2 regions of the Streptomyces sp. NPDC085937 genome follow, and region 2 is predicted to be linked to the other one. Evidence: riboswitches for the same ligand, from Rfam matches in the RefSeq annotation. Region 2 holds a riboswitch; the other holds the start of a gene.
What was found. A riboswitch is a leader RNA that binds a small molecule or an ion and turns the genes downstream of it on or off. The one in region 2 is predicted to bind S-adenosylmethionine.
Positions count from the first base shown of each region.

Region 1: another riboswitch for S-adenosylmethionine. It lies ahead of thrC (threonine synthase); the one in region 2 lies ahead of ACIF8S_RS24640 (aminotransferase class V-fold PLP-dependent enzyme).

Region 1 is NZ_JBITSH010000005.1:127,773-132,873, forward strand. Features, by position in the region: gene ACIF8S_RS13280 (trehalose-6-phosphate synthase) at 1-301, opposite strand, end outside; gene ACIF8S_RS13285 (glucosyl-3-phosphoglycerate synthase) at 373-1,341, opposite strand; SAM riboswitch class I at 1,477-1,624, shown strand; gene thrC (threonine synthase) at 1,642-2,931, shown strand; gene ACIF8S_RS13295 (MoaD/ThiS family protein) at 3,048-3,323, shown strand; gene ACIF8S_RS13300 (cold-shock protein) at 3,754-3,957, shown strand; gene groL (chaperonin GroEL) at 4,349-5,101, shown strand, end outside.
Region 2 is NZ_JBITSH010000012.1:146,568-151,668, reverse strand. Features, by position in the region: gene ACIF8S_RS24650 (cytochrome bc complex cytochrome b subunit) at 1-529, shown strand, start outside; gene trpD (anthranilate phosphoribosyltransferase) at 678-1,742, shown strand; SAM riboswitch class IV at 1,815-1,931, shown strand; gene ACIF8S_RS24640 (aminotransferase class V-fold PLP-dependent enzyme) at 2,093-3,454, shown strand; gene ACIF8S_RS24635 (Lrp/AsnC family transcriptional regulator) at 3,568-3,849, opposite strand; gene ACIF8S_RS24630 (rhomboid family intramembrane serine protease) at 3,846-4,583, opposite strand; gene ACIF8S_RS24625 (hypothetical protein) at 4,740-4,979, shown strand; gene ACIF8S_RS24620 (NYN domain-containing protein) at 5,046-5,101, shown strand, end outside.

The DNA.
Region 1 (5,101 bases), on a different contig from region 2:
GCACGAACCACAGCACCGAGTTCGCGATGCCGTTGTACGCGTCAGCGTGCACGTCCGCCGGGACGTCCAGCATCCGCACGCCGTCCTCGCCCACCCCGCGCCGCACGGCCTCGCGGTCGCCGTCGGACAGCGCCGAGCACACCCACAGCGCACCCGCCTCAGGACCGATCGCGGAGAGGCCGGACACCAGTCCGCCGCCACCCCGCTTGGCCCGCAGCGAACCGTCGTCCGCCACCTCGTACGACACCGGCCCCCGGTTGGAGGCGACCAGCACCTGAGCTGCACCGAAGCTTGAAGCCATACGCCTCAACCTAGCCCGGCCCCCCGGGCCTCAAACGTGCCGGTGCGTCACACCGGCCGGCGGCGGCCGGGTCAGGCCACCCGGCGCGCCTGGTACTCCTCGATCTCCGTCATCGGCGGCCGTTCCTCCGTGTCCACCGAGTACGTGCGGGGCTCGAAGGCGTCCCCGGCCCGCTCGAACTGGGTCAGCGACGGCCGCAGCAGATGCGCGCGGGCCAGCCGCAGCTGAGCGGTGCGGTAGATCGCGGCGGCCATCCGGCCGAGCGCCTGCCCGTCCTGGTGCCGGTGCTTGCGCACGCCCACGTCGACCTGGGCCAGTGCGTCCAGGCCGACCAGGTGCAGGGCGTCGACGAGCATGCCCAGCTCCACGCCGTACCCGACGGGGAACGGGAGCTGTTCCAGAAGGCCGCGGCGGGCCGCGTACTCGCCGCCCAGCGGCTGCACGAACCCGGCGAGCTGCGGCCAGTGCATGTTGAGCAGCGGGCGGGCCATCAGCTCCGTGACCCGGCCGCCCTGCCCGGCGCCCGCGCCGGTGGTGCTCCCGTCGGCCGTCGTCATCGGCCGGTCGTACATGGCCTTGACCAGCTGGACGCCGGGGTCGGTGAGAAGCGGGCCGACGATGCCGGTGACGAAGTCGGAGGAGAAGTCCCTCAGGTCGGCGTCGACGAAGCACACGATGTCGCCGCGGGTGACCAGCAGCGACCGCCACAGCACCTCGCCCTTGCCGGGCACGGCCGGTATGCGGGGCAGGATCGCGTCCCGGTGCACCACCCGCGCGCCGGCCGCCGCGGCCTCCTCGGCGGTGCGGTCGGTGGAGCCGGAGTCGATCACCACCACCTCGTCGACCAGCGGCACCTGGAGCACCAGGTCGTGCCGGATGACGGAGACGATCTCGCCGACCGTGGCCTCCTCGTCGAGCGCGGGCAGCACCACGCTCACCGTCTGCCCCGAGGCCCGTTTCGCCGCCAGGATCCGGTGCAGGGGACGGTCGGCCACCGACCAGGAGCGCTCGATCAGCCAGCGCTCGACTTCTTCCAGCACGGTCCGGGCTCCTCACTGGCCGGTGATCCATCTCGGGGTTCGGACGGCTCCCGCCGCCGTCCGGGCCTTCGGTTACAGTCTTGAACAACGCCGAAGGGCCCCGCATCCCGGGGTGCACGGCGCACAACTGAACACCGCTCATCCAGAGGGGCAGAGGGACACGGCCCGATGAAGCCCCGGCAACCCTCCAGTCGGTTCCTGTCACGCGGACGTGGCGAGGCTCCCGGCTAGGGAAGGTGCCAAATCCGTCTCACGGCGAAGTGCGTCGTGAGGAAGATGAGGAGAAAGGGCCTCGCCTCCATGGCTGTGCAGACTTTTGCAAGCACCACCGACTCCGCGAACACCGTCGACCTCGGCCCCGCCGCCGCGCTGTCCTGTCGCGAGTGCGGCCACCGCGTGCCCCTCGGTCCGGTCTTCGCCTGCGAGGAGTGTTTCGGCCCGCTGGAGATCGCCTACGACTTCTCGGGTTACGACACCGAAGAGCTCCGCAAGCGCATCGAGGCGGGTCCCGCGAACATCTGGCGCTACGCGCCGCTGCTGCCCGTCCCCGCGGACGTGGCGACCAAGCCCAACCTGAACCCGGGCTGGACCAAGCTGGTCCGGGCCGACAACCTGGCCCGCGAGCTGGGCGTCACCGGCGGTCTCCACGTCAAGGACGACTCCGGCAACCCCACGCACTCCTTCAAGGACCGCGTCGTCGCCCAGGCCCTGGAGGCCGCGCGCGCCTTCGGCTTCACCACGCTCTCCTGCTCCTCCACCGGCAACCTGGCCGGCGCGGTCGGCGCCGCCGCCGCCCGGGCGGGCTTCCGCTCCTGCGTGTTCATCCCGCACGACCTGGAGCAGGGCAAGATCGTCATGGCCGCCGTCTACGGCGGCGAGCTCGTCGGCATCGAGGGCAACTACGACGACGTGAACCGTTTCTGCTCCGAGCTGATCGGCGACCCGGCCGGCGAGGGCTGGGGCTTCGTCAACGTCAACCTGCGGCCGTACTACGCCGAGGGCTCCAAGACCCTCGCGTACGAGGTCTGTGAGCAGCTCGGGTGGCGGCTCCCGGACCAGATCGTGGTGCCGATCGCCTCCGGCTCGCAGCTCACGAAGATCGACAAGGGGCTGCAGGAGCTGATCAGGCTCGGGCTCGTCGAGGACCGGCCGTACAAGATCTTCGGTGCCCAGGCCGAGGGCTGCTCGCCGGTGTCCACGGCGTACAAGGCGGGGCACGACGTGGTCCGGCCGCAGAAGCCGGACACCATCGCCAAGTCGCTGGCCATCGGCAACCCGGCGGACGGCCCGTACGTGCTCGACATCGCCCGGCGCACCGGCGGCGCGGTGGAGGACGTCACCGACGAGCAGGTCGTCGACGCGATCAAGCTGCTGGCGCGCACCGAGGGGATCTTCGCGGAGACCGCGGGCGGGGTCACGGTCGGCGTGACGAAGAAGCTGATCGAGAGCGGGGCGCTGGATCCGTCCCTCACCACGGTGGTGCTGAACACCGGGGACGGGCTCAAGACGCTGGACGCGGTGGCCGGGACCGGGCTGACGGCGACGATTCGGCCCAGCCTGGAGTCGTTCCGTGAGGCCGGGCTCGTCTGAGAGCCGTTTCGTCATCGTCCGCGGGCCGGTGGGGGCCGGTCGCGCCCGCGCGGCGGCAGCCGCACGTCGAACACAGCCCCGCGCCCCTGGGGTTGTCACCTGACCGGAGGTTCAAAGTGAGCGTTACCGTCCGTATCCCTACCATTCTGCGTACCTACACCGGTGGCAAGGCCGAGGTCGCCGCCGAGGGCGGGACCCTCGGCGAGGTCATCCAGGACCTCGAGAAGAACCACACCGGCATCGCCGCCCGGGTCCTGGACGACCAGGGCAAGCTGCGCCGGTTCGTCAACGTCTACGTGAACGACGACGACGTGCGGTTCGAGCAGGGCCTCGAAACGGCCACCCCGGACGGGGCCGGCGTCTCGATCATCCCGGCGGTCGCCGGAGGTTGATCATTACCTTCGGTAATGACGGTTACCGAGCGTTTGTGGCATTGCCCCTTCCGTGAGAGATGCGGAGGGGGCAATTCCATGGGATTGAGCGCGGTAGAGTTGGGGAACGCGCTCCCGATCCATTGATCGAGAACCCTGAATTCCTGCCGCTGACCCGACTGGATGTAGCCAAAGTGCGGGCTCCTTTCGCGGCTTTTGTCTCCTTCGCCCGGCCCGACTTGCCCTGAATTCTGGCGAATTCTTGTCACATTCCGGACCGGTGGCGTCCAGATTTCTCGTCCGATTGACCTGTTGCAGACGGCAGTTGGACAGATACATTCAGCCGCGGTCGACGCGTTCCGGCGCACGCCCCCAACCGTTGGGGGGTGAGGTCTGACCCGGGTCCGCGAAGTGTGGATCTGTGCAAGGGCCAGTAATAGGGGAGTTAGGCATGGCTCAGGGCACCGTCAAGTGGTTCAACGCGGAGAAGGGGTACGGCTTCATCGCGGTCGACGGTGGTGCGGATGTTTTCGTCCACTACAGCGCCATCCAGATGGACGGCTACCGCACCCTTGAAGAGGGCCAGCGGGTCGAGTTCGAGATCTCGCAGGGTCAGAAGGGCCCGCAGGCCGACATGGTTCGCGTCACCGCCTGAACGCGCTACCAGCCGCACGCACATCTTCTGCCGGCGAAGGGCCCGCACCTCTCGGGGTGCGGGCCCTTCGTCATGCCCTAGGCGCACGCGCCGCGCGCGCCGTGTTCGCCCGAGGCTGAGCGCGGACGTGAGCCCTTGGCGCCACTGGCTCGTAGGCCTCTGGGGAGCCTCTCGAACTTGCCGCCGCTCCGCGAGCGCGCCTTGCACTCTCGGGGGTCGAGTGCTAATCATTGGCGTTAGCACTCTGAAGGTGAGAGTGACAACGAAGGACCGGGTCGGTGAGGCCCGCCAGGTCACGTGGGGCAAGGAACCACACGGCCGGCGAGCCGTCCGTCGCGGGCGCGGGCGCGGTCCGAAGGAATCACCCCCAGTCCTGGAGGGACCACTTCACATGGCCAAGATCATCGCGTTCGACGAGGAGGCGCGGCGCGGCCTCGAGCGCGGCATGAACCAGCTCGCGGACGCCGTGAAGGTGACGCTCGGCCCCAAGGGCCGCAACGTCGTCCTCGAGAAGAAGTGGGGCGCCCCCACGATCACCAACGATGGTGTCTCCATCGCCAAGGAGATCGAGCTCGAGGACCCGTACGAGAAGATCGGCGCCGAGCTGGTCAAGGAAGTCGCCAAGAAGACGGACGACGTCGCCGGTGACGGTACGACCACCGCGACCGTTCTCGCCCAGGCCCTGGTCAAGGAGGGCCTGCGCAACGTCGCCGCCGGCGCCAACCCGATGGCCCTGAAGCGCGGTATCGAGAAGGCCGTCGAGGCCGTCTCCGCCGCCCTGCTGGAGCAGGCGAAGGATGTCGAGACCAAGGAGCAGATCGCTTCCACGGCCTCCATCTCCGCCGCCGACGTCCAGATCGGCGAGCTCATCGCCGAGGCCATGGACAAGGTCGGCAAGGAAGGCGTCATCACCGTCGAGGAGTCCCAGACCTTCGGTCTGGAGCTGGAGCTCACCGAGGGTATGCGCTTCGACAAGGGCTACATCTCGGCGTACTTCGCCACCGACATGGAGCGTATGGAGGCCGTCCTCGACGACCCGTACATCCTGATCGCCAACTCCAAGATCTCCAACGTCAAGGACCTGCTCCCGCTCCTGGAGAAGGTCATGCAGTCGGGCAAGCCGCTGCTGATCATCGCCGAGGAC
Region 2 (5,101 bases):
CCACATCCTGGACCGCCCGCGCAACGCCCCGACGCGCACCGCGTTCGGTGTCGCCTGGATGACGCTGTACTTCGTGCTCCTCATCGGCGGCGGCAACGACATCTGGGCCACGCACTTCCACCTGTCGATCAACGCCATCACCTGGTTTGTCCGGATCGCGTTCTTCGTCGCCCCGGTCGTGGCGTTCATCATCACCAAGCGCATCTGCCTCGGCCTGCAGCGCCGGGACAAGGAGAAGGTGCTGCACGGCCGCGAGTCGGGCATCATCAAGCGCCTGCCGCACGGTGAGTTCATCGAGGTGCACGAGCCGCTCAGCCAGGAGCAGCTGTACACCCTCACCGCGCACGAGCAGCCCCAGCCGCTCGAGCTCGGCCCGGAGGTCGACGAGAACGGCGTCCGGCGCAAGGTGAAGGCCGGCGAGAAGCTGCGCGCCAAGCTCAGCAAGGGCTTCTACGGCGAGGAGTCCCAGATTCCGAAGCCGACCGTCGAGGAGTACAAGGAGATCACGAGCGGCCACGGCCACCACTGATCCTCAAGCACTCCACCCGTCGCCACACGACAGTGAAGGGCCCCCGTCCGTTCTGCGGACGGGGGCCCTTCGCGGTGCCCGGGGCTGGATAGGGTGGGGCCGGGACCGCGCCGGTCCCGGCCACCCGCTACGACCGTCAGGAGCGACCATGAGCGCTGTGACCCCCGCTGGAGGCGACAACGCGGCGGGCCGCTCCTGGCCCGCCCTGCTGAACGGCCTCCTGGACGGACGGAACCTGTCCGCCGACGACACCGCCTGGGCGATGGACCTGATCATGCGCGGGGAGGCGACCGACGCGCAGATCGCCGGCTTCGCGGTGTCCCTGCGCGCCAAGGGCGAGACCGTCGAGGAGATCACCGGCTGCGTCCGGGCGCTGTACGCCCACGCCAACGTCATCGACGTGCCGGGCGCCACCGTCGACATCGTCGGCACCGGCGGTGACGGCGCGAAGACGGTGAACATCTCCACCATGTCCTCCATCGTCGTGGCCGGCGCCGGCGCGAAGGTCGTCAAGCACGGCAACCGCGCGGCGTCCTCCGCCTCCGGCGCCTCCGACGTCCTGGAGAAGCTGGGCGTCAACCTCGAACTCACCCCGCGCCGGGTCGCCGAGGTCGCCGAGGAGGCCGGCATCACCTTCTGCTTCGCGGTGAAGTTCCACCCGGCGCTGCGCCACGTGGCCGCCGCCCGCGGCCAGCTCGGCATCCGCACGGTGTTCAACTTCCTCGGCCCGCTGGCCAATCCGGCCCAGGTCAAGGCCCAGGCGGTCGGTGTCGCCGACCCGCGGATGGCGCCCATCATGGCCGGGGTGTTCGCCGGGCGCGGCCACTCCTCGCTGGTGTTCCGCGGCGACGACGGCCTGGACGAGCTGACCACCACCGGCACCTCCCGGGTCTGGGTGGTCCGCGACGGCGCGGTCACCGAGGAGAGCTTCGACCCGCGTGACGTCGGCATCGAGCTGGTGCCGGTGGAGGCGCTGCGCGGCGCCGACGCCTCCTACAACGCCGAGGTCGCCCGCCGCCTGCTGGACGGCGAGCGGGGCCCGGTGCGGGACGCGGTGCTGCTGAACTCCGCAGCGGCGCTGGTGGCGTGGGAGCCGGGCGGCGGCACGCTCACCGAGCAGATCCGCGCCGGGATGGACAAGGCGGCCGAGTCGATCGACTCCGGCTCCGCCAAGCGCGTCCTGGAGCGCTGGGTGGCCGTCAGCAACGCCTGAGGGCCGCGCGGTTGTCCCGCGATCCGGACCCGGGTTGCGGGACGCCGGTCACCTCACGTAATTTCCCTGTCAGGTCATGAGTGACAGCCACAAGGCCCCGGCCGGCTGTCCGGCAACCCTCCGTCCGTGGCGGGGTGCCCCGGGTGAGGACCAGGCCGTGAGCAGCAGGGCTCACGGCAAGCGCGGACCCCTCGCACACCAGGGGTCCTGGTCGTCGAGGAGCCTTCCGTGAGCAAGCGAATGCGCTAGGGCGTCGAGCCCCGCCTCCGCACACCCCCTTCACCTTCCTTCCCGCGCCGGCGCGCCGTCCGCCCGCGCGGGGATCCGTCCTGCCTCACGGGAGTTCCGCCATGTCCGTCTCCGCCGTTGCCGCCGCCCCGACCGTCCGTGCCCCGCTGCCCGTCCTCGGCCGGGACGTCACCGTCCCGCTCGTCACCGGCGGCGAGGTCACCTACGCCGCGCTCGACCAGGCCGCCAGCGCCCCCGCCCTCCAGCGCGTCTGGGACGACGTGGCCGCGTACGCCCCGTACTACGGCAGCGTCCACCGGGGCGCCGGGTACCTGTCGCAGCTGTCCACCGACCTGTTCGAGAACGCCCGCCGGACGGTCGCCGAGTTCCTCGACTGCCGCATCGACGACCAGGTGGTGTTCACCCGGTCCACCACCGACTCCCTCAACCTGCTCGCCGCCGCCCTGCCCGAGGGCTGCGAGGTCTTCGTCTTCGAGACCGAGCACCACGCCTCCCTGCTGCCCTGGCGGGGCGCCCGGGTGACCTACCTGGACGCGCCGGGCAGCCCCGCGCGGGCCGTCGCGTCCCTGGAGCGGGCCCTCGCCGGCCGCGACCCCCACGGCCCGGCCCTGGTCTGCGTGACCGGCGCCTCCAACGTCACCGGTGAGCTGTGGCCGGTCCGTGAACTGGCCGCCGCCGCGCACGCGCACGGCGCCCGGATCGTGCTGGACGCCGCCCAGCTCGCCCCGCACCGGGCGGTGAGCGTGCGCGACCTGGACGTCGACTGGGTCGCCTTCTCCGGGCACAAGCTGTACGCCCCCTTCGGCTCCGGGGTGCTGGCGGGGCGCGCCGACTGGCTGCGCGAGGCCGAGCCCTACCTCGCGGGCGGCGGCGCCAGCCGCACGGTCGCCCGGCGCGCGGACGGCGGGGTGGACGTGGAGTGGCACGACGGCGCCGCCCGCCACGAGGCCGGCTCGCCCAACGTCATCGGCGCCCATGCCATCGCCTCCGCCTGCCAGGCGCTCACCGAGGCCGGCTTCGACGCGCTGGCCGCGCGGGAGGACGCGCTGGTCGGCGCGGTGCGGGAGGGGCTGGCGGACGTGCCCGAGGTGCGGTTCCTGTCGCTGTTCGGCGACGACGCGCCGCGGGTCGGTGTGCTGTCCTTCGTGGTCGACGGCTGGAACAGCTCCCACTTCGCGGCGGCGCTGTCCGCGGAGTACGGCATCGGTGTGCGGGACGGGCTGTTCTGCGCGCACCCGCTGGTGCGGCGCCTGGTGGGCAGTGAGGCGGGGGGCCGGGGGGAGTGCGGGGCGCCGGACGCGGGCTCGCTGAACGCGATCCGGGTCAGCTTCGGGGCCGGGACGCCGGACGAGCATGTGGAGCGGTTCGTGGGGGCGGTGCGGGAGCTGGTGCGTGACGGCGCGCGGTGGACCTACCGGACGGTGGACGGGCGGTGCGTGCCGGACACCGCGGGGCGCGCGTGAGGTGATTCGCCCCCGCCGCCCCATCCCGGCCCGACCCCGGGGCTCCGCCCCGGACCCCGCTCCTCGAACGCCGGAGGGGCTGGAACACCCGGGGCGGAGCCCCGACAGTGAGGTCAGCTGTCCAGGCCGATGGCGAACGCCGCTTCCAGGTCGTGCTGGGAGTAGGTGCGGAACGCCACATGCGTGTCCGTGCCCTCGACCCCCTGGATCTTGCTGATCCGGCCGGGGATGACCTCCGCCAGGTCCTCGTGCTCACGGACCCGCACCATGGCGATCAGGTCGTACGTGCCGGTTACGGAGAAGACCTCGCTGACGCTGTCCAGCGCGGCGATCTGTTCCGCGATCTCGGGGATCCGGTCCACGCTGGTCTTGATGAGGACGATCGCGGTGATCACGGCTGGTTCTCTCCCTCGGGAGCCGGAGCAGGGGCGGACCTCACTGTAGTCGCCCCGCCGCGCCACACCCACGCGCAGCCGAACCCCAGGCCGAAGCCCACCAGGTGCGCCAGGTGGGCCACCCCCGGCCCGCCTTCCGCCGTGCGTCCCGCCGCCGCCCACTGCAGGGCCGCCCAGAACGGCAGCACCACCCACGCGGGCAGCCGTACCGGCAGGAACAGGGCGAACGGCAGGAGACTGGTGACCCGCCCCCGGGGGAACAGGAACAGGAACGCTCCGAGGACCGCCGAGATCGCTCCCGAGGCCCCGACCAGGGACCGCTCGGAGCCGGCGTTGGCGGCGGCGTACCCCAGCAGGGCGAGGTAGCCGCTACCCGCGTAGCACAGGGTGAACCGCACACGGCCCATCCGTGCCTCGGCCATCGGTCCGAACACGTGGAGGAACAGCATGTTGCCGAGCAGGTGCACCCAGCTGCCGTGCACGAACAGTGCCGTGGCGGGGGTGAGGACGGCCGCGAGGGACCCGTCGAACAGGTCTGCGGGGATCACGCCCCAGCGGCGGAGGTAGACGTGCCGGGCGGCGAGCAGCTCGTCCCCGGAGCCGTGGGCCGGATGCAGGCCCGAGGCCGGCCCGACGAGGAAGACCAGGCAGCACAGCACGATCAGGGTGCGGGTGACCGGCGCGGGAGTGGTCCGGATCGCCCCGGCGGCCGTCGCGGCCCAGTTGCGGATCATGGCTACAGAGCATGACGTAACCGGACGCACCCACGCAGACCGCCTCGCCGCCGTGGACAGGCGGGCGGCGGGCACCCGGCAGGCCGTAGGGTTACGAGCCACACGCACCGGCCGCCCGGTGCGTCACGGACACTGGAAGGAAGGCGAACAGCCACGATGACGGTTCCTCTGCCGACCGCCTCGACGCGGTGGCGCTGCACGCTCTGCGGCAACCTCACCCGCTTCGACGTGACCCGCTCGTCGAAGGTCGTCGAGTACGTGCACCTCGATCTGGCCGGAGAGCCCAAGGTCGAGGAGCGCGAGGTGCTCGATGAGACGATCGAGTCGGTACGGTGCCGCTGGTGCAACGCCGTGGATCAGGTGGAACTCGTGGACAGGCCGGGCGCCGGCTCCTGAAGCGGAGCGGGCCCCGCTGACGGCGGCCCCCGGGCGGGGCCGTACACAGGCATTGGGGTGTGACGGATGGTGGAGACCACGGGCGGGGGGCCGCAGGACGGCACCGCCGAGGTGCTCGACCG